3 regions of the Streptomyces sp. NPDC058751 genome follow, and region 1 is predicted to be linked to each of the others. Evidence: riboswitches for the same ligand, from Rfam matches in the RefSeq annotation. Region 1 holds a riboswitch; each other region holds the start of a gene.

What was found. Region 1 has a riboswitch for S-adenosylmethionine ahead of thrC (threonine synthase). Riboswitches for the same ligand answer to the same signal wherever they lie in the genome.
Region 2: it holds a riboswitch for S-adenosylmethionine, as region 1 does, so the genes downstream of both, ACFW6B_RS24680 (glutathione S-transferase family protein) here and thrC (threonine synthase) in region 1, are expected to answer to the same signal.
Region 3: it holds a riboswitch for S-adenosylmethionine, as region 1 does, so the genes downstream of both, ACFW6B_RS03125 (ABC transporter substrate-binding protein) here and thrC (threonine synthase) in region 1, are expected to answer to the same signal.

Annotation. Positions count from the first base shown of each region.
Region 1 is NZ_JBHYPZ010000018.1:28,895-36,372, reverse strand. Features, by position in the region: gene ACFW6B_RS18310 (glucosyl-3-phosphoglycerate synthase) at 71-1,015, opposite strand; SAM riboswitch class I at 1,221-1,377, shown strand; gene thrC (threonine synthase) at 1,395-2,693, shown strand; gene ACFW6B_RS18300 (MoaD/ThiS family protein) at 2,690-2,965, shown strand; gene ACFW6B_RS18295 (cold-shock protein) at 3,407-3,610, shown strand; gene groL (chaperonin GroEL) at 3,955-5,577, shown strand; gene ACFW6B_RS18285 (hypothetical protein) at 5,820-7,448, shown strand.
Region 2 is NZ_JBHYPZ010000027.1:115,259-122,736, forward strand. Features, by position in the region: gene ACFW6B_RS24670 (acyltransferase family protein) at 1-92, opposite strand, end outside; gene ACFW6B_RS24675 (hypothetical protein) at 455-727, shown strand; gene ACFW6B_RS24680 (glutathione S-transferase family protein) at 823-1,608, opposite strand; gene ACFW6B_RS24685 (putative leader peptide) at 1,725-1,871, opposite strand; SAM riboswitch class IV at 1,829-1,974, opposite strand; partial or broken gene ACFW6B_RS24690 (amino acid ABC transporter permease) at 2,489-2,808, shown strand; gene ACFW6B_RS24695 (transporter substrate-binding domain-containing protein) at 2,980-3,573, shown strand; gene ACFW6B_RS24700 (LLM class flavin-dependent oxidoreductase) at 3,668-4,876, shown strand; gene ACFW6B_RS24705 (NtaA/DmoA family FMN-dependent monooxygenase) at 4,896-6,272, shown strand; gene ACFW6B_RS24710 (LLM class flavin-dependent oxidoreductase) at 6,346-7,473, shown strand.
Region 3 is NZ_JBHYPZ010000002.1:213,153-220,630, reverse strand. Features, by position in the region: gene ACFW6B_RS03145 (NAD(P)/FAD-dependent oxidoreductase) at 1-1,340, opposite strand, end outside; gene ACFW6B_RS03140 (hypothetical protein) at 1,347-1,508, opposite strand; gene ACFW6B_RS03135 (sulfite oxidase) at 1,760-3,025, opposite strand; gene ACFW6B_RS03130 (DUF1684 domain-containing protein) at 3,682-4,506, shown strand; SAM riboswitch class IV at 4,626-4,739, shown strand; gene ACFW6B_RS03125 (ABC transporter substrate-binding protein) at 5,186-6,805, shown strand; gene ACFW6B_RS03120 (ABC transporter permease) at 6,808-7,478, shown strand, end outside.

The DNA of each region.
Region 1 (7,478 bases):
CCTAGCCCCGTCTCGAAACGCTCAAACGCGCCCTTCGGCCGTATGCGATGCCCGGCCGTTCAGGGCCTGACTACGCGGCTTCGCGCGCCTGGTACTCGGAGATCTCGCTCATCGGCGGCCTTTCCTCCGTGTCCACGGAATAGGTGCGCGGCCGGAAACCGTCGCGGTCGCGCTCGAACTGGGTGAGGGAGGGGCGGATCAGATGACCGCGCGCCAGCCGGAGCTGCGCGGTGCGGTAGATCGCGGCGGCCATGCGGCCGAGCGCCTGGCCGTCCTGGTGGCGGTGCTTGCGCACCCCGACGTCGACCTGGGCGAGCGCGTCCAGGCCCACCAGGTGCAGGGCGTCGACGAGCATGCCCAGTTCCACGCCGTAGCCGACGGGGAAGGGGAGCTGTTCGAGCAGTGAGCGGCGGGCCGCGTACTCGCCGCCGAGCGGCTGGACGAAGCCGGCGAGCTGCGGCCAGTGCATGTTCAGCAGCGGGCGGGCCATCAGCTCGGTGACCCGGCCGCCCTGCCCGCCCCCGCCGGCCAGCGGGCGGTCGTACATGGCCTTGACCAGGTCGACGCCCGGCTCGGTGAGCAGCGGGCCCACGATCCCGGCGACGAAGTCGGACGAGAACTCCTTGAGGTCCGCGTCGACGAAACAGACGATGTCACCGCTGGTCACGAGCAGTGACCGCCACAGCACCTCGCCCTTGCCGGGCACGGCGGGGATGCGCGGGAGGATGTCGTCGCGGTGCACGACCCGCGCGCCCGCGGCGGCGGCGACCGCGGCGGTGCGGTCCGTCGAGCCGGAGTCGACGACGACGATCTCGTCGACGAGGGGCACCTGCTGCATCAGGTCGTGGCGGATGATCGCGACGATCTCGCCGACCGTCTCCTCCTCGTTGAGCGCGGGCAGCACGACGCTGACCGTCGACCCGGCGACGCGTTTGGCCGCCATGAGCTTGTGGAGCGGTCGGTCGGTCACGGACCAGGAGCGTGTGCTCAGCCAGCTTTCGACTTCTCTCAGCACCGTCTGCGGCTCCTCACTGATTGATCACACGCCGTCATCGGCGTGCCCCGCTGCGGCCAGCGGCAGAACGATTGGCTCGTCTCGCGGTTCGGACGACTATCTCAACTGTCCTGGCCTTCGGTTACAGTCTTGAACAACGCGCATGACCATCGCATGTCCTGGATCGTCGGCGCGTATCGCGTTCAACAGTCCAACAATCAAATACCGCTCATCCAGAGGGGCAGAGGGATACGGCCCGATGAAGCCCCGGCAACCCTCCAGCCGGTCTCGTACCGATCGATGTCGATCGCGTCGCGAGGCTCCCGGCTAGGGAAGGTGCCAAATCCGTCTCACGGCGAAGTGCGTCGTGAGGAAGATGAGGAGAAAGGGCCTCGCCTCCATGGCTGCGCAGACAGTTGCAAGCACCACGAACTCCGCCGACGCGGTAGACCTCGGTCCCGCCGCGGCGCTTTCCTGCCGGGAGTGCGGACACCGCGTCCCGCTCGGCCCGGTCTTCGCCTGCGAGGAGTGTTTCGGCCCGCTGGAGATCGCCTACGACTTCTCGGCCTACGACGCCGAGGAGCTCCGCAAGCGCATCGAAGCGGGACCCGCGAACATCTGGCGCTACGCGCCGCTGCTGCCCGTCCCCGCGGACGTGGCGGACAAGCCGAACATCAACCCCGGCTGGACCAAGCTCGTCCAGGCCGACAACCTGGCCCGCGAGCTGGGCGTCGAGGCCGGGAAGCTCTTCGTCAAGGACGACTCCGGCAACCCGACGCACTCCTTCAAGGACCGTGTCGTCGCCCAGGCCCTCGAAGCGGCCCGCGCCTTCGGGTTCACCACCCTCTCCTGCTCCTCCACCGGCAACCTCGCCGGAGCGGTGGGCGCCGCGGCCGCCCGCGCCGGCTTCCGCTCCTGCGTGTTCATCCCGCACGACCTGGAGCAGGGCAAGGTCGTCATGGCCGCGGTCTACGGCGGCGAGCTCGTCGGCATCGAGGGCAACTACGACGACGTGAACCGTTTCTGCTCCGAGCTGATCGGCGACCCGGCCGGCGAGGGCTGGGGCTTCGTCAACGTCAACCTGCGGCCGTACTACGCCGAGGGCTCCAAGACGCTGGCGTACGAGATCTGCGAGCAGCTCGGCTGGAAGCTCCCCGACCAGCTCGTCGTGCCGATCGCCTCCGGCTCCCAGCTCACGAAGATCGACAAGGGGCTCCAGGAGCTGATCAAGCTCGGACTCGTCGAGGACAGGCCGTACAAGATCTTCGGCGCCCAGGCCGAGGGCTGCTCCCCGGTGTCCGTCGCCTACAAGGCCGGCCACGACGTCGTACGGCCGCAGAAGCCGGACACCATCGCCAAGTCGCTCGCCATCGGCAACCCGGCGGACGGACCGTACGTGCTGGACATCGCGCGGCGCACCGGCGGCGCGGTGGAGGACGTGGACGACGAGCAGATCGTCGACGCGATCAAGCTGCTCGCGCGCACCGAGGGCATCTTCGCGGAGACGGCGGGCGGTGTGACCGTCGGCGTCACCCGCAAGCTGATCGAGAACGGACTCCTCGACCCGGCCCTCACCACGGTCGTGCTGAACACCGGCGACGGCCTCAAGACCCTGGACGCGGTGGCCTCCGACACCGGGCTGACCGCGACCATCCGTCCGAACCTCGACTCCTTCCGAGAGGCTGGCCTCGCATCATGAGCGTCAACGTCCGCATCCCCACCATCCTGCGCACCTACACCGGTGGCGCCGCCGAGGTGAAGGCCGAGGGCACGACCCTCGCCGAGGTCATCGCCGACCTGGAGAAGAACCACACGGGCATCGCCGCGCGCGTCCTGGACGACCAGGGCAAGCTGCGCCGCTTCGTGAACGTCTACGTCAACGACGACGACGTGCGCTTCGAGCAGGGCCTGGAGACGGCGACCCCGGACGGCGCGGGCGTCTCGATCATTCCGGCGGTCGCCGGAGGCTGATCGTTACCCTGGGTAATGTAGAACACATCGCGTTCACAGAATTGCCTCCTCCGTGAGACAAACGGAGGGGGCAATTCTGTTGGGTTGAGCGCGCTAGAGTTGGGGAAGTCGCCTCCATTTGGATGTTGGTTTCATGCCGGACGCATATGAGTGGGCGTTCGTCGGCCGACAAGAAGTAGCCAAAGTGGCTCACCTTTTTGGGCATTTTATGGCATTTATGGGGTCCGACTTGCCCCGAATCCTTGCGCATTCTCCGCATATCATTGATCAGCCATGCCCGGAATTCTCGTCCGATTGACCTGTTGCAGAGGGCAGTTGGACAGATACATTCAGCCGCGGTCGACGCGTTCCGGCGCACACCCCCAACCGTTGGGGGGTGAGGTCTGACCCGGATCCGCGAAGTGTGGATCTGTGCAAGGGCCAGTAATAGGGGAGTTAGGCATGGCTCAGGGCACCGTCAAGTGGTTCAACGCGGAGAAGGGGTACGGCTTCATCGCGGTCGACGGTGGTGCGGACGTCTTCGTGCACTACAGCGCGATTCAGATGGACGGCTACCGCACCCTTGAAGAGGGTCAGCGAGTGGAGTTCGAGATCTCGCAGGGCCAGAAGGGTCCGCAGGCGGACATGGTCAAACTCGCCGTCTGATCGGGCGCGAACGACCACCGACGCACTCACGCACGAGGGGCCCGCATCCCACCGGGGATGCGGGCCCCTCGTGCGTCCTCCGCCCATGTGCCTGCGGGTGCCCTTGCCGCGGGCCCCGCGCAGGGGCGGGCCAGGGGTCTGTTTTCGGGAGGGGCGCTTGCACTCGCAGGGGTCGAGTGCTAATCATTGGCGTTAGCACTCTCCGAGTGAGAGTGACAGAACTTGGATCGGGCCGGCGAGGTCCACGGGCCTGTGGGGCAAGGAACCACAGGGCTCGAGGGCCGTCCGTCGCGGGCGCGGGCGCGATCCGGAGCAATCCACCCCGTCCGGGAGGACCACTTCACATGGCCAAGATCATCGCGTTCGACGAGGAGGCACGGCGCGGTCTCGAGCGCGGGATGAACCAGCTCGCCGACGCCGTCAAGGTCACCCTCGGCCCCAAGGGCCGCAACGTCGTCCTCGAGAAGAAGTGGGGCGCGCCCACGATCACCAACGATGGTGTTTCCATCGCCAAGGAGATCGAGCTCGAGGACCCGTACGAGAAGATCGGCGCCGAGCTGGTCAAGGAAGTCGCCAAGAAGACGGACGACGTCGCCGGTGACGGTACGACCACCGCCACCGTCCTCGCCCAGGCGCTCGTCCGCGAGGGCCTGCGCAACGTCGCCGCCGGCGCCAACCCGATGGCCCTCAAGCGCGGTATCGAGAAGGCCGTCGAGGCCGTCTCCGGTGCCCTGCTGGAGCAGGCGAAGGATGTCGAGACCAAGGAGCAGATCGCTTCCACGGCCTCCATCTCCGCCGCCGACACCCAGATCGGCGAGCTCATCGCCGAGGCGATGGACAAGGTCGGCAAGGAAGGCGTCATCACCGTCGAGGAGTCCCAGACCTTCGGTCTGGAGCTGGAGCTCACCGAGGGCATGCGCTTCGACAAGGGCTACATCTCGGCGTACTTCGCCACCGACATGGAGCGTATGGAGGCCGTCCTCGACGACCCGTACATCCTGATCGCGAACTCCAAGATCGCGAACGTGAAGGACCTGCTCCCGCTCCTGGAGAAGGTCATGCAGTCGGGCAAGCCGCTGCTGATCATCGCCGAGGACGTCGAGGGCGAGGCCCTGTCGACCCTGGTCGTCAACAAGATCCGTGGCACCTTCAAGTCCGTCGCCGTCAAGGCCCCGGGCTTCGGTGACCGCCGCAAGGCCATGCTCGGCGACATCGCCATCCTCACGGGCGGCGAGGTCATCTCCGAGGAGGTCGGCCTCAAGCTGGAGAACGCGGGTCTGGACCTGCTGGGCCGCGCCCGCAAGGTCGTCATCACCAAGGACGAGACCACGATCGTCGACGGCTCCGGCTCCGCCGACCAGGTCGCCGGCCGTGTGAACCAGATCCGTGCCGAGATCGAGAACTCGGACTCGGACTACGACCGCGAGAAGCTCCAGGAGCGTCTGGCGAAGCTGGCCGGCGGCGTGGCCGTCATCAAGGCCGGTGCCGCCACCGAGGTCGAGCTCAAGGAGCGCAAGCACCGCATCGAGGACGCCGTCCGCAACGCGAAGGCGGCCGTCGAGGAGGGCATCGTCGCCGGTGGTGGCGTGGCCCTGCTCCAGGCTTCCTCGGTCTTCGAGAAGCTCGAGCTCTCGGGCGACGAGGCGACCGGCGCCAACGCCGTGCGCCTGGCCCTGGAGGCCCCGCTCAAGCAGATCGCCGTCAACGGTGGCCTCGAGGGTGGCGTCATCGTCGAGAAGGTGCGCAACCTTCCCGTCGGCCACGGCCTGAACGCCGCGTCCGGTGAGTATGTCGACATGATCGCCGAAGGCATCATCGACCCGGCGAAGGTGACCCGTTCCGCCCTGCAGAACGCCGCCTCCATCGCCGCGCTGTTCCTGACCACCGAGGCCGTCATCGCCGACAAGCCGGAGAAGGCCGCCGCGGCCGCTCCGGGCGGCATGCCGGGCGGTGACATGGACTTCTGATCGACCCGGTCGATCAACCGTCCTGACGTTCCGAGGGCGGCACCTTCCCGCGAGGGAGGTGCCGCCCTCGGGCGCGTTCCGGCCCGAGATGTCACGCCGACAGGGGATAAATCTGTCTCCCTGTCAGAATCGCACTAACTTTGCCGAGCCCAACCGCCCTCTGTTGAATCGCCAGTTCGACCCATTCAACTGGCACGACGGAGACGACAGTGGCTCAACTCCCCAGACGTCACAGATGGTTGGTGGCGTGCGCGGCCGCCGGCCTGGCCGCGGCCGGTCTGGCGGCGCCCGCCCGGGCGGACGACCCGGCCCCCACCGCTCAGCCTTCGGCCGGCGCGACGCAGGACACTTCCGGCAACACCCGCGTCCAGGAGCCCAAGCCCACCTACGGGGACGCGAGCAAGGTCGTCCGCGCGCAGGCGGCCGGCGACCCGGGCAGTTCCGCCGACCCCGCGGACTTCCGGCTGGCCCGGGGCAGCGACCTCAGCGGACGCATCGACGACCTGTACGCCTCCCTCTACGAGGAGGGTGTGCAGGACCTGATGGACGACGCCAACCGTGACGCCCCCACCGGCAGCGCCTGCACGACCGACCCCTTCGGGACCGGCGACAACGGCACCCCGTTGGAGCGCGCCAAGAAGTACTGCTGGAAGTCCGACGACGCCACCAGCAAGGAGTGGATCCCGCAGGCGATCAGCGGGGTCTCCGACGCGCAGCAGGACGAGCACTGGGGTGTCAAGCGCCCGATCACCGTCGGCTCGTACGACTCCTGGAACCCGGGGCGGGACGACGCGAACACCGACGGCACCAAGGGCGACGGCGTCTGTCAGGTCGGTGAGCCGGACTCCTGCAACGAGAAGGGTGCCCGCATCACCTTCCTCGACCCGGCCACCAACAAGTACCGCCACGTGCTGCTGGTCTGGCCGTACTACAACGCGTACGACCACATCTCCTTCGACGGGGTGCACGCCGACGAGAACCCGCTGCAGAAGGGCATCCACGCCGGGGGCATGGTCTGGTACGGCAACTACCTCTATGTCGCCGACACGATGGCGGGCGTCCGGGTCTTCGACATGCGCCACATCATCGACCTCAACCCGGACAACGACAGCGCCACCGACGACCCCACCCGGGACGGCCTCACCAGCAACGTCCAGGACACCCGCAAGATCGGCCGGCAGAACAACGTCTGGTACAGCTACGGCTACCGCTACGTGATGCCGCAGGTCGACAGCTGGAAGTTCACGACGTACCAGTACAACAAGGCCAGGTACGGCGACGGCGAATCGATCACCTGGTGCGAGGGCTTCGGCGCGCCCAAGGCCTCCTACCTCTCGCTGGACCGCAGCGCGTCGCCCGACGAACTGGTCATGGGCGAGTACTGCCGGCCCGGTAAGGACAAGGAGAACGGCAACCAGGAAAAGCCCTCCATGGGCCGCATCGCCGGCATCCCCTTGGACGGGGAGACGGGGCAGATCAGCACCGGCAACTACAGCACCGTCTCCATGTGGGGCAACTACCTGCCCAAGGACGGTATCCAGGGCGCCGCGAAGTACAAGAACAAGTTCTATCTGAACCAGAGCCACAAGTACTCCAACGGCACCCTCTGGCGCGCCGCGCTCAACAGCAGCTCCACGCTGACCACCGTCGGCTCGACGCCGACCGCCGTCGGGCCCGAGGACCTGTACATCGAGCACGGCGAAGAAACCCACGATCCGCCGCTGTTGTGGTCGGTCTCCGAGCACCGTGAGAACACCGACGACCCGAGCTGTTACACCGATTCGTCCGACCCGTATCTCAACGGCGCACGCGCCGAGCCGTCCCCGTGCGGCCGGGTGATCTACGCCCACAGGCTCAGCGACGTGCCGTAACGGCGACGGACGCGTTCCCGGGGCGAGGCC
Region 2 (7,478 bases), on a different contig from region 1:
GGTGTACCGGCGGATCCGCCGGACGCCGGTCGTGGTGAGGCCGAGGACGGTGCCGGGGGGAGCGACCGGGAAACGGGAGGTGCGGGTTCCATGGAGTCGCCTGCCTGAACCGGGTCGTGCGGGGTGGCGGGTTCGCCGGGCCGGCCGGAGACGGACACGGCGAGCGGGGCGGCCCGGTGCGGGGCACGCCCTGATGGGACGGCTTGTCGCCAGGATCGCCCACGCGCCGGTCCGTGGCGCGTTCAAGCGGTGTTCCGGGGGAGGGGACAGGTGCGCGCGGCCGGGGGCGCCGGTCCGCGGCCGTACCCGGGCGGACGCTTCCGGCCGAGCTCTCGGGACGCCCCGCGGGTGTCAGGACGCCCCGGCCGCCTCAGGACGGAGGCCGCGGGTGATTCCGGCGGGCGCTCCGTGCAGTGGGCATGCGTGGTCTCCGGGGATGGGACAGAGTGATGCCATGGGTCGCCTGTGGATGACGTGGTCGATCGACGGCGTCGGATCGGCCGGGCAGAACGTCGCCGACGTCGAGGAGGCCTGTCGTGCCCTGGTCGGCTCCGTGGAGCGGTCGAGGCGTGCCTTCGAGGTGCAGGAACCGTGGGAGGAACTCCGCGAGTCGGCGCTGTACCTGCAGGAACAGATCCTCGGCCCGGGACGCGAGACCCTGGAGCAGGGCCGGCAGTGGGCGTCGAGCCTGAAGGGCCTGAGCGTCCTGCTGGTTCCGCGCGAGTGATCCGTACGGCGGCCGGGCCGGTGGCTCCGGCCCGGCGCCCGCCGTCCGCGGGAGGAACCGCCCGCCTGCCCGGCACGCCGGTTCCGGCGGGAGCGTCAGACGCCCTCCGCCGGGAGCACCACCTCGTGCCCGTACCGGAAGGCCGGGTGGTCGCGGAGACGGTCCACGTACTCCTGGAGCCGGGGACGCGAGTGGAGTCCGTCGGACCGGCCCAGCCCGGTGAGTGCCGTCCACACGTCCACGTCCGCCGCCGTGAGCGAGTCGCCCAGCACGTAGGGCCGCGTGGCGAGCCGGCGGTCCAGCAGGTCCAGGGCCGCCGCGAGCTCCGAGGGCGAGGTGGACGGGGTGACATCGCGGTCCAGCAGATCGCGGAGGGCGTCGATGCCGGCGGCGAGGGACGGGGGACGGAGGGGGGAGGGGCCGGTTGTGCTGTGCCCGGAGAGCAGCCCGGAGAGGTCGCGGAGGATGGCGGGCGCGTGATTGCTGACGATGCGTCCGCTCCAGCGGTCGCACAGGGCGGGTGCCGTGAGCGGTCCGTCGAAGTGGTGCTCGGTGGCCTCGTAGGCACGGCGCAGCGCGGCGAAGGCGTCGGGTGTCCGCGCCGGGTCCGCGAGGAGCGTGGTGGCGACCGAGTCCCGCAGACCGAGGAGCCCGAGGGTGACGGCGATGCGCAGCGAGTGCGGACAGTTCCGCGACAGATACAGCTCGTAGCGGTGGGGGGCGGGGTAGAAGCCGCCGGCGAGACCGACGCCGATGCGGCTGTCGACACGGTGGGGGAGAGCGGACGGTGCCGGCTGGAGACGAAGGGCGGAGGGGAGCGGAACGGGATCACAGGGACGCGAGTTGACGGTGCTGGACGTGCGCGAAGCTGTCTCGGGCATGACTCTCCCTGGGGGAAGGCGGAAGCCACCGCCGCTTTGTGGGCACCGGCGGCCGGATGCGGATTGACTGCACTTGCACTGGTCGCACCGGTCCGGATCGACGGACCGGTCAGGGATCAGTAAGCGCTGGAGACACGCAGCAGATCGATGTGCAGGCGCCTCGTCAAACCGCTCCTGGGCAAAATTCCCACCAGTCCCCACTCAGGGCTCGCGAGACGCGAGACCGCGCTTGCCCCGCCGCACCGGCGGGACCCGGTCGTCACCCGGGGCACCCCGTCGCAGCGGAAGGGTTGCCTGCCAGCGGGCCGGGGCCGATGACCACTGGAGGGGGTTCTACCCGCACCGTGGGCGCTGACAATCGTGACCGTCCAGGCCAGTTTCGGCCCGCTCTGAGGTGCCGTCAAGAAGGCGTACGGCGCGATCTCACCTGGTGGTCACCGTCATTGACATTCTTTTCGGGGCGGGCCTAACGTGCGGCACGAGCGGGATTCCTTCGGACCGGAGAAGAAATGGTGACGGCGATGCGCACAGTCGAGGGGACCGCCGCATGGCGCCGCCTCGGCCGCGACGTGCTGTGCGCCGACCGCTCCGTGGACCTGCTGCGCGTCAACAGCGCTCTCTGTACGGGCATGTGACCTCCCGTCAGCCGATGCTGACGGTCTTCTCGAGTCCTCGACGAACTCGGGCCGGCATCGACTTCCCGGTGATCCGGGGCTGACGGCTCTCCGAGTCCTCGACGGCCGTCGCCGCCGCGACGCGTCCTTCCCCGTCCAGCCCCCGTTCCCCGTGTGCCCGCGCACCGCCGTGCGCCGAGCCGTCCCGCTCGGTGCGGTGCCGACGCCTTCGCGGTCCGGGGTGTCCGAATCCGCTGGAGCCCTCCATGAGTCAACCTCCCGGCAGCGCCGTGTCCTTCGGGCCGGCGGCACCCGCCGAGGCGGTCCCCCGTACCGGCCTCCCCGCCGCGCCCGAGTCCCCGGCGGCCCAGCGGGTCCTTCCGCTCCGGCGTCCCGGCCGCCGCCTCGTCCCGGCCGTCGTGCTCGTGCTGGTCGCCCAGATCGCCCACGGCCTGGTGACCAACCCTTCTACCAGGGGGACCGCTTCCGGTACTGGTTCCTGCGGCCGGTCATCGTCGACGGCCTGTTCATCACCCTCGAAGTCGCCCTCTGCAGCGCGGTGCTGGCACTGCTGGGCGGCATCCTCTCCGTCGACCAGGGCCAGCACGAGGCGGCTTCCGCCCTGGGCCTGCCGAAGCGGTACCAGTTCGCGAGACCACTCGCGCGGCGCCCTGCGCACGCTGCCGCCGACCCCGCTGCAGAAGGCGCGGAACGGTCTGCGCGAGACGCGGGCCCGGTTCCGGAGGGAGACGGCGACATGAGCGGCGAGACGAACGGCCCACGGCCCGCGGCGGTCGAGGTGCACGACGTCCACAAGTGGTACGGCGCCCAACAGGTCCTGCGAGGCGTCCGGTTGACCGTGCGGCCCGGGGAGGTGACGGTCGGCGCCCTGCCCTCCGGATCGGCGCCACTGAACTTCGTCGGTGAGGACCAGAAGGCACTCACCGGCAGCGAACCCGACCTCGGCAGACTGGTCGCGGCGGTCCTCGGGCCGAAGCCCGTGGTGAGGAACTCGACCTGGGAGAACCTGTTCGTCGGTGTCGACAGCGGCAAGGTCGACGCCGCTTTCAGCCCCAACCCCGCCGTCGCCTACCCCGTCACCCAGAACGCCAAGTCCCCCCACCCGACCCGCAACGCGGGCCGGTTCTCCGGTGCGGGCGCGACGCTCCAGGGGCTGATCGCGGCCACCGCCAAGAAGGACAGCGGTCTCGCGAAGCCGGTCGCCGCCGCCGTCAACCACCTGATCGAGAGCGGCCAGTACGCCGAGTGGCCGGCCGCCTGGAACCTCTCCGACGAAGCGGTGGGGACCTCCCGGGTCGACCCGCCCGGCCTGCCGCTCGACAACTCCTGAACCACCTCCCGCCCAGGGGGACTTCGCCGTGCAATGGGAAGTCCCCCGGGGCGGGGCGGGACTCCTCGTACGATCGACCAGGAAGGCGCCTCCCGTGTCCTCGTCACCCTCTCCTCTGCATCTCGCCGTCGCCCTCGACGGCGCCGGCTGGCACCCGGCGGCCTGGCGCGAGCCCGCCGCCCGGCCCGGCGAACTGCTCACCGCCGCCTACTGGGCCGGTCTGGTCACCGAGGCCGAGCACGGTCTGCTCGACTTCGTGACCATCGAGGACTCCCTCGGCCTCCAGTCCTCCTCACCCACGGAACCGGACGGCCGCACCGACCAGGTCCGCGGACGCCTGGACGCCGTCCTCATCGCCGCGCGGGTCGCGCCGCTGACCCGTCACATCGGTGTGGTTCCGACCGTGGTGGTCACGCACACAGAGCCGTTCCATATCTCCAAGGCGATCGCCACCCTCGACTATGTGAGCACCGGCCGTGCGGGTGTGCGCGTACAGGTCTCGGCACGCCAGAACGAGGCCGCGCACTTCGGCCGCCGTACGTTCCCGCCGTTCCGCGTCCAGGACTACGGCACGCCCGCCGGACAGGAACTCGTGACGGACCTCTTCGACGAGGCCGCCGACTACGTCGAGGCGGTCCGCAGGCTCTGGGACAGCTGGGAGGACGACGCGGAGATCCGGGACGTCGCCACCGGCCGCTTCATCGACCGCGGCAAGCTGCACCACATCGACTTCGAGGGCCGCCGCTTCAGCGTCAAGGGCCCCTCGATCACCCCGCGGCCGCCCCAGGGCCAGCCGATCGTCAGCGCACTCGCGCACGCCACCGTCCCCTACCGGCTGGTGGCCGGGTCCGCCGACGTCGGTTACGTCACCCCGCACGACGCCGGCCAGGCCCGGGCCGTCGTCGAGGAGATCCGCACCGAACAGACCGCGGCAGGCCGCGGGGACGAGACCGTGCACGTCTTCGGCGACCTCGTGGTCTTCCTGGACGACACCCCCGGAGCCGCCGAGGACCGCCGCGGGCGACTGGACGCCCTCGCGGGCCACCCGTACACGAGCGACGCCCGGATCTTCACCGGAACACCGGCCGAACTCGCCGACCTCCTGCAGGAACTGGGCGAGGCGGGGCTGTCCGGATTCCGGCTGCGGCCCGCCGTCGCCGGGCACGACCTTCCCGCCATCACCCGTGCTCTGGTGCCCGAACTCCAGCGCCGAGGCGCCTTCCGGCGGGCCTACGAGGCCGGCACCCTGCGCGGACTGCTCGGGCTCGCCCGCCCCGCGAACCGCTACGCCACCACCGCCTGAGCCGGAAGGACCCCCGACCATGAGCAAGCCGCTCAAGCAGATCCATCTCGCGGCGCACTTCCCCGGCGTCAACAACACCACCGTGTGGAGCGACCCCGAGGCCGGCAGCCACATCGAGTTCAGCTCCTTCGCGCACTTCGCGCGCACCGCCGAACGCGCCAGGTTCGACTTCCTGTTCCTGGCCGAAGGCCTGCGCCTGCGCGAACAGGGCGGCGAGATCTACGACCTGGACGTCGTCGGACGGCCCGACACCTTCACCGTCCTGGCCGCGCTCGCCGCCGTCACCGAACACCTCGGCCTGACCGGCACCATCAACTCCACCTTCAACGAGCCCTACGAGGTCGCCCGCCAGTTCGCCAGCCTCGACCACCTCTCCGGCGGACGCGCCGCCTGGAACGTCGTCACCTCCTGGGACGCCTTCACCGGCGAGAACTTCCGCCGCGGCGGCTTCCTGCCCCAGGAGGAGCGCTACTCCCGGGCCCGGGAGTTCCTGAGCACGGCGAACGAACTCTTCGACTCCTGGCGCGGGGACGAGATCGTCGCCGACAGGGCGGGCGGCACCTTCCTCGACGACGCCAAGGCCGGGGCCTTCGTCCACCACGGACAGCACTTCGGCATCGAGGGGCGGTTCAACGTCCCGCGCTCCCCGCAGGGCCGCCCGGTGATCTTCCAGGCCGGCGACTCCGAGGAGGGCCGCGAGTTCGCCGCGTCGAGCGCCGACGCCATTTTCAGCCGCTACTCCACCCTCGAGGAGGGTCGGGCCTTCTACACGGACGTCAAGGCGCGGCTCGCCCGGTACGGCCGCCGCTCCGACGAACTGCTGATCCTGCCCGCCGCGACCTTCGTGCTCGGCGACACCGACGCCGAGGCCGAGGAACACGCCCGCGAGGTACGGCGGCTGCAGGTCAGCGGCGCCACCGCCATCAAGCACCTGGAGTTCGTCTGGAACCGGGACCTGTCCGCGTACGACCCGGACGGCCCGCTTCCCGACATCGACCCGGACCCCGGCGAACACACCGTCGCCCGGGGCCGCGCCCAGGTCCGGATGTACCGCGACCCGCTGGCCGTCGCCCGCGAGTGGCGCGAGCGGGCCGCCGCCAACAACTGGTCCATCCGCGACCTCGTCATCGAGACCGGCAGCAGGCAGGCATTCGTCGGAAGCCCCGCCACGGTCGCCGAGACGATCGACGACTTCGTCCAGTCCGACGCCTCCGACGGTTTCATCCTCGTCCCGCACGTCACCCCGGGCGGCCTCGACGCCTTCGCCGACAAGGTCGTCCCGCTGCTCCAGGAACGCGGCGTCCACCGCACCGAGTACGAGGGCACCACCCTGCGCGACCACCTCGGCCTCGCCCACCCCGACGCCGGTGCGCTCGCCGACCGGGCGGCGTCATGAGGTTCCCGGCGATCGCCCGGGTCGCGCACGCCCCCGCCCGCACATCCGCCGAGCGCTGAGGAGGCCTCCGCACATGTCCGACATCCCTCTCGGCGTTCTCGACCTCGTCCCGATCTCCTCCGGCTCCACCGCCGGGGACGCGCTGCGCAACTCCATCGACCTGGCCCGGCGGGCCGAGAGCCTCGGGTACGCCCGCTACTGGTTCGCCGAACACCACCTCAACCCCGGCGTGGCCGGAACCTCGCCCGCCGTCGTCATCGCCCTGACCGCCGCCGCGACCTCGGCCATCCGGCTCGGCGCCGGTGCCGTGCAACTCGGCCACCGCACCGCCCTGTCCACGGTCGAGGAGTTCGGCCTGATCGACGCGCTGCACCCCGGCCGCCTCGACCTGGGCCTCGGGCGTTCCGGAGGCCGTCCGTCCGGCAAGCCGTCCGCCCCACCCGTGACCGCGACCCCCGTGGTCGACGGCCGCGCGCCGAACGGGCTCCGCATCCCGCCCCGCTTCTCCTTCGAGCACCTGCTCGGCTCACCCAGGGTCGCCCTCCAGCGCACCCTCCTCCAGCAGCCGAACGCCGAGTCGCAGGACTACGGCGACCAGATCGACGACATCCTCGCGCTCCTCGCGGGCACCTACCGCTCCGCGGACGGCGTCGAGGCGCGCGCCGTCCCGGGCGAGGGAGCGGACCTGGAGATCTGGATCCTGGGCAGCAGCGGCGGTCGGAGCGCAGAGGTCGCGGGCCGCGGCGGACTGCGGTTCGCGGCGAACTACCACGTCAGCCCGGCCACCGTGCTGGAGGCGGTGGACGGCTACCGCGCCGCGTTCCAGCCCTCCGACCTCCTCGACAAGCCGTACGTCAGCGTGTCCGCGGACGTCGTGGTCGCCGAGGACGACGAGAAGGCCCGGGAACTCGCCACCGGATACGGTCTCTGGGTGCGCAGCATCCGCACGGCCGAGGGAGCCATCGAGTTCCCCACCCCGGACGAGGCACGCGCCCACGTCTGGTCGGACGCCGACCGGGCACTCGTCCAGGACCGCCTCGACACCCGGTTCGTCGGCTCCCCGGGGCGCGTCGCCGACCGGCTGGCGCAGCTGCAGGAGGCCACGGGCGCCGACGAGCTGCTCGTCACCACGATCACCCACGGGCACGCGGACCGGGTGCGGTCGTACGAGCTGCTGGCCGAGGAGTGGCGAAAGAGGTGACGCGG
Region 3 (7,478 bases), on a different contig from region 1:
GAGGTGGAGGTGGAGGGCGCCCTCTTTCCGGTGGGGGACCCGGGGGACGGATCCCGGTCGGGCATGGTGAAGGCGCGTTCGCGCCGCGAGCCGGAGGCGAACACGACGGCCCAGCTCAGCACCGCGCCGAACCTGCTGCGGAATCCGGTGAGGAAGGCCAGGTGGATCAGGAGCCAGGCCAGCCAGCCGGTCCTTCCGGACAGGTGCATCCGGCCTGCCTTGACGACGGCCCTCCCGCGGCAGATGTAGGCGGCACTGCCCAGGTCCACGTACTTGAAGGGCTTCGGCCGCTTCTTCCTGCCCTCGATGGAGTGCCGCACGGCGCGGCCCGCGTACGCGCCCGTCTGCATGGCGACCTCGGCGAGCCCGGGGAGCCGGTCGAGGCCCATCACGTCCCCGGTCACGCGGATGTCCGGGTGTCCGGGCAGGGTCAGGTCGGGTTCGACCGCGATGCGCCCGGCCCGGTCCTGCTCCGCTCCGGTGGCCCGCGCCAGCGCCGCGGCGATGGGCGGGGCCTCGACACCCGCCGTCCACAGCACCGTGTGCGCCGGGAAGTGCGTGCTCGCGCCGTCGCCGTCCTTGACCGTCAGTCCGTTCGCGTCGACACCGGTCACGGTCGTGCCGAGGTGGATCTCCACGCCGAGGTCGCGCAGGGTGCGGGCCGCGCGTTCGGCGAGGCGGGGACCGAACGCGCCCAGCACGGCGTCGGACCCTTCGAAGAGCAGCACCCGTGCCTGGGCGGAGTCGATGGCCCGGAACTCCCGGTCGAGCGTGCGGCCGGCGATCTCCCTGATCTGTCCGGCGAGTTCCACACCGGTCGGACCGCCCCCGACGAGCGCGAAGGTGAGCCACCGCCGGCGTTCCCTGGGATCGGTGGCCGTCTCGGCCATCTCGAAGGCCTGGTAGAGGCGGCGGCGGATGCCGAGGGCGTCGTCCAGGGTCTTCATCCCGGGCGCGTGCGCGGCGAACTCGTCGTGCCCGAAGTAGGACTGGCGCATGCCGACGGCGACGATCAGGTCGTCGTAGGGCAGCTCCAGGAGCCCGCCGTCGGGCCGCCGCGCCCGCACCGTCTTCGCGTCGGGGTCCACGTCCGTGGCCTCGGCGAGCAGGCAGTTCACGTTGTGGTGGCGGCGCAGGACCGCGCGCAGCGGCCGCGCGATCTGGCCTTCCGACAGGATGCCGGACGCGCACTGGTAGAGCAGCGGCTGGAACAGGTGGTGGGCCCGGCGGTCGACGACCGTCACCGCGGCCGGCGCGTGCCGCAGGGCGCGGGCGGCGAACAGTCCGGCGAACCCGCCACCGATGATCACCACCCGGCGGGGCGTGACGTGGTCCTCCATCGTCACTCAGCCGGCCGCGACCGGACCGGGGAAGAGCGCCGTCCGGCCGTCGGCGTACGAGGTGGCGCCCACGGCGTGGCCGAGCGGGCCGGACGGGGCGGCGGCGATCGCGTCGACGACGCCCTCCGGACACGTCTGCCGGGGCTCGTCGGCCATTCCTGCGACCATGGTCTTTCCTTCGGGCGTGTCGGAGGGCGCTGCCGCCATGCCCGTGACGGGCCTTGTGGCGGGCTCGGCCGGTGGACGCGCTCGAGGAACGCGGGACCCTTCGCAGCGCGGAACCCAAACGAAAGCATGCCGCGTGGCCGGTCGGCGGACGGGCACGCCAGACCGGTGCCGTTCCTCCCGCACGTCACCGGGACGGACCAAACCTCACCGGCCCCGGTGGAACCGAGCCGCTGCCGGCTCGGTCCCGTCCGTCAGACCACGCTCACCGGATGCCGCACCACCGCGCCGAACAGGTACCCCTGCGTGTTCGGGACGGCGGTGTCCGGCTGGGTCCGGCCGGCCGTGTCCGTGGCGCGGGCCAGCAGGTGGGTGGCGCCGGGTGTGTCGGGCCGCCAGTCGAGGGACCAGCGGGTCCAGGTGCCGGCCCGGGGCCGGTCGTGCAGCCGTGCGGGCCGCCAGCTCGCACCGCCGTCGGTACTGACGTCGACCTCGGCGACGGCTCCCGTGCCCGACCACGACCGTCCGTGCAGTACGTGCCTGCCGCCGGCCGCGAACGTGGCCCCGCTCGCCAGCTCGAAGGCGCTCTTCGTGGTCTGCCGGGTGATCGGCGCGCTGCCGCCCTCGGGGTGGGCGGGGCCGAACAGCCGGTAGAAGGTGGTGTTCCAGGGCGAGTAGAGCGGCTCCGCGGACACCTCGATGTCGCCGACCCACTTGATCGACGCGATCCCCACCCAGGAGGGCACCAGCACCCGGACCGGATGGCCGTGGTCGTACGGAAGCGGCTCGCCGTTCATCTCGTACGCGAGCAGTACGTCGTCCAGGGCTTTGGCCAGCGGCAGCGGACGGCGTACCCGTCCCAGGCTCTCCCCGCCGCTGACGTACTCGGCGTCCAGACCGCGCGGCTGCACGTCCACGGCGCGCGGGGACAGTCCGGCCCGGCGCAGCACGTCGGCCAGCCGCACCCCGCGCCAGCGTGCGACGCCGATCGCCCCCAGGGTCCAGGGGGTGCCGGTGACCGTCTCGCCCTGTTGCGTCGTGTAGTACGAGCGGCCGTTCCCGGCGCATTCGACGAAAGCGGTCCGGGTGACGGCCGGCAGCGCGCGCAGGTCGTCGTACCCGAACTCCACCGGCCGGTCCTCACCGGGGTTTCCGCGCAGTCCGCTCCCCCACAGCCGCAGACGCCAGTCGTCGGCGGCCAGGACGGGTGTGGCGGTGTGGTTGCGCACGAAGAACAGTTCGTTGGGGGTGGTGCGGCCGGTGCCGCGCAGCGCCTCCCAGCGGGTCTCGGCGTTGGTGCCGCGCTCGATGAACCACTCGGCGGGCAGCGGCTTGACGATCCCGCCCGCGGCGTGGGCGGGCCGTGCGGTGCCGAGCGCGGTGGCGGTCGCGGTGAGCAGGGTGAGCAGCCGGCGGCGGGTGACTCCGTCGGCTCTGGCCTCACCCGCGAGCCACTGGCGCAGTCTGCGGTGGTCGTACTCGGTTTCGTGGTGCCGGCCTGCGGGGGTGGGAGAAGGCATGGGAGGTCCTCGTCATGACGGGCGGGACGGACGGTGGGCTCGGCGACGCGTGCCGACGCGGGCACGCGTGGGTGGACCGGTGTGCGCTCGGCCAAAACGTCCGGAGCGGCGGTCGAGCAGAGACGCGAGGAGAAGAGTGGTCAGCCGGTCGTCCGACACAACGCGGCGGCCACGCGGACGAGGTCCACGGCACGACGGCGGGTCAAAGGCTCCGGCAACGGCATGGCGGGATGCAACCACGCGGGGCGCACGGCGTCAACGGAACGACCGTGCGCGGGAAACGACCGCCCCGGCCCGTCGACGCGCGCGACCGCCGCGCCCCTCCCTCCGCCGCCCGGTCGGCGGACCGCGCATCACACGACTGACATACAGCCGTCACACACGAACGGAATGCGGGCTCACCGACCGCCCGTTCCACCTGACATGACTGTCGGAGCAGTGCTCGACGCATCCGAAGCGCAGAACCAGGTCGACGCCAGTGTGCGACTGGCCACGCCCACGCCCCTGCCGCCGCGTCCCCGTCCTCTCGCCCCGACGTCCCTGCCCCACCACTTCCGTGTCCCCGTCCCAGTGGTCCCCCACCACCGCCCCCGCGTTCCCGCATCCCCGCACCCCGGCGTGAGGACGAACCTCACGCGTACACCGAAGGAGAGCCCATGACCACCGAGGCGACCCCCGCGGACCTCCGTGCCTTCACCGAGACATGGCTGGACTGGTACCGCGAACAGGAAGCCCGGCTCGCTGGCCCGCACGGTTTCCTGGCGATCACCGGCCTGCACTGGCTCGACGAGCGGCCGCGGCGCTTCCCCGACGCGCCCGGCGCCTGGCACACCGGCCCCGCCGGGGTCGTCGTCACCCTCGACGACGACGAGGAACTGGTCGTCGGCGGAACACCGGTGCGCGGTGAGCACCGCTTCGGCGTACTGCCCGAACGCGGTGGTGCCGAAGCCGTCTGGAAGGACGCCGTCATCGAGGTCGCCAAGCGGGGCGGCCACGACATCGTGCGCCCCCGGCACCCGGACGCGCCGCTGCGCACGGCCTTCACCGGGACGCCCGCCTACGCCCCCGACCCGCGCTGGGCCGTGACGGGCCGTTACGTCCCCTTCGACGAGCCGCGGCCCACCACCGTGGGAGCCGCGGTCGAGGGCCTGGAGCACGTGTACGACGCTCCCGGCCGGATCGAGTTCGAGCTCGGCGGACGCCCCCTGGCGCTGACCGCGTTCCCCGGACACGTCCCGGGCGGGCTCACGGTCCTGTTCACCGACGCGACCTCCGGAGTCACCACCTACGCCGCCAACCGGACCCTGTCCGTCGAGGCGCCCGCCGCCGACGGCACGGTCGTCCTCGACTTCAACCGCGCCGCCAACCTGCCCTGCGCCTACACGGACCTGGCCACCTGCCCCCTGCCCCCGGCGGAGAACCGGCTGCCGGTGGCGATCGAGGCGGGCCAGAAGATCCCGCGCGAACGCGGCGGTTCCTGACCCGTGTTCCCCTACGGGGCGGGCGTCCACCGGCTGTCCCGGTGGCCGGCCCGGCCCCCGCGGCGGAGTCGGGACCCGCCATTGACGTACGCGAGAAGCGCTCCGTACGATCACGAAACGGCATTGAGTGTCAGCGTCAAGCCCTGGCTCGCTGACCGGCAACCCTCCCGCGCGGTGGGGTGCTCCAGGTGAAAGCCCGGCGGGACCGGTGACGGTCCCCGCAAGCGCGTGGCCCCGTGACCGGGGCCGGAAACAGGGAGGACCGTCATGCGGCACGCCGGTGGCCCCGACGCCTCCTTCGCCGTCGCCGTGGTGTTCTCCCGGCTGGCGCGCCGACGCCACATCGATCTGAAGCGCTCGACCAGCTGCCTCTGTCGGGCCTGACGCCCCTTCCCACCACCGGGCGCTGACGGGCCTCCCGTCGACCACCTGCGTACGTGCGGCCCGCCGCCGTCGACGCCCGTGGTCACCCGTCGCGGCGTGCGTCCCGCCCGGTTGCCGCTTCTTCCCGGTCCTTCCGATCCGTCTTCCGCCCGGCCCTGTCCGCACGGCACTCCCGCACGGCACTCCCGCACAGCGCTCCCGCACCGGCACCGCGCCCGGTGCGGGCGCGCACACCGGTGCGCGGTCGTGCCCGCGCGGTGCCCCGTGCCCGGCGACCCCAAGAGGAGAACCCTCCGTGAGAGCACTTCCGGATTTCCGATCACCCCGATGGACGGCGGTCACCGCCCTCGTCACCACCGGCGTGCTGCTGGCCGCGTGCGCCTCCGGCACCGACGGCCCCGGCGCCGGAGGCGGCAAGCCGCGCTCCGGCGGCACCCTGACCTTCGCGGTGGGCTCGGACGCCGGATGCGTGGATCCCCAGCAGGTCGGCAGCAACGACACGATCTACTCGGTGCGCCAGGTCGTGGACTCCCTGACGGACCAGGACCCCAGGACCGGAAAGATCGTGCCGTGGCTGGCCGAGCGCTGGGACGTCAACGCCGACACGACGGCCTTCACCTTCCACCTGCGGTCGGGGGTCACCTTCAGCGACGGGTCCCCGCTGACCGCCCAGGTGGTCAAGGACAACTTCGACGCCGTTCCGGAACTCGGTGTCCTGGGAACGCTGGCCCAGGGCTACCTCAGCGGCGTCAAGAGCACCGAGGTGGTCGGCCCGCTCACCGTCAAGGTCACCTTCCGGCAGCCCAACGCCCAGTTCCTGCAGGCCACTTCGACTCACTCGCTCGGGATCGAGTCGTCCGCGAGCGTGAAGAGGTCCCCGCAGCGGAAGTGCAGTGACGGGGTGGTCGGGTCCGGACCCTTCGTGCTGAAGCGGTACGTGCAGAACCAGTCGGTCACCCTGGACAAACGCCCCGGCTACGCCTGGGGTTCCTCCCGGTGGGACAAGAAGGGCGAGGCGTACCTGGACCGGCTGGTGTTCAAGGTCGTGCCGGAGGCGGGTGTGCGCGCCGGCAGCCTCCGGTCCGGCCAGGTGGACGCGATCGGCAGCGTGGGCCGGGCCGACGAGGCGGCGCTCAAGGGCGGTCAGGCCGCCTTCCTGAGGCGGGCCAACCCCGGAATCGTCTTCGGTCTTGGGTTCAACAACACGCGGCCGGTCCTGAAGGACGCGAGGGTCCGGCGGGCGATCCTGGCCGCCGTCGACCGCGAGCAGATCGCCGGTACCGTCTTCCCCACCGGCACCCGGGCGGCGACCAGCGTCCTCTCGCACACCACTCCCGACTACACCAGTCTCGCCCCGGAGCTGGCCTTCGACGCGGCCAAGGCGAAGTCCCTCCTGGAAGAAGCCGGTTGGAGGACGGGCGCCGACGGCATCCGCTCCAAGGACGGCAGGAAGCTGCGCCTGACCGTCGACTGGGTTCCCAACGCAGCCACGAACCAGCCCGCGTTGGAGCTGGTACAGCAGCAACTCAAGGCGGTCGGCGTCCAGGTGGTCCTCAAGCAGCTCCAGCTCCCCCAGCTCACGCCGATACAGCAGTCGGGCGCGTACGACGCGATCTGGGGGAACATCACCCGCGCCGACCCCGACATCCTGCGCAGCTCCTTCTCCACGAAGCTCGCCAACTTCTACCGTGTGCCGCCGAGCGGCCTGGACACGACCCTGGCGGCACAGGCGGCGACCGCCGACCCGGCCGAGCGCGGCCGGCTGGTGGCCCGGGCACAGCGGTCGATCGTGCGCGAGGCGTACAACGCGCCGGTGGTGGAGCTGCAGACCCAGCTGGGCGTGTCCACGAAGGTGCACGGCCTCGCCTTCGACGCCTCCAGCCGGATCCAGTTGCACGACACCTGGATCGGCTGACCGTGCGCGGCTACGTGGTCAAACGGCTCGCGCAGGCGGCCGGGGTGCTGTGGGCGGCGTACACCGTGTCGTTCCTGGTGCTGTACTTCCTGCCGGGCGATCCGGTCACGGCGATGGCCGGCGCGGGTATGGAGTCGGGACAGGTCGATCCCCGGCGGATCGCCGCCCTGCGGCACGAGTACGGCTTCGACGAGCCGGTGCTCGCGCAGTACGCCGACTACCTGGGCCGGGCGGTGCGCGGGGACTTCGGCGACTCGGTCGCCACCGGCCGGCCGGTCGCCTCGACGCTGGCCGACGCGCTGCCCCAGACCCTCCAACTGACGAGTGCGGCACTGCTGTTCGCGGTGCTCCTCGGTGGCGGACTGGCGGTGGCGGCGACGTACACCACACGGCGCTGGCTGCGGCAGCTCCTTCTGTCGCTGCCGCCGCTGGGGGTGTCCGTCCCGACGTTCTGGGTGGGGCTGCTGCTCGTCGAGGCGTTCTCCTTCCGGCTGCGCTGGCTTCCCGCGTTCGGCAACGACGGGGTGCGGGGGCTGGTGCTGCCGGCGCTGACGCTGGCGGTCCCGACCGGCGCCCAGATCGCGCAGGTGCTGGCCAAGAGTCTGCTCACCGCGCTCGACCAGGCGTACGTGGAGACCGCCCGCGCCAAGGGCGCGGGCCGGTGGCGGGTCCA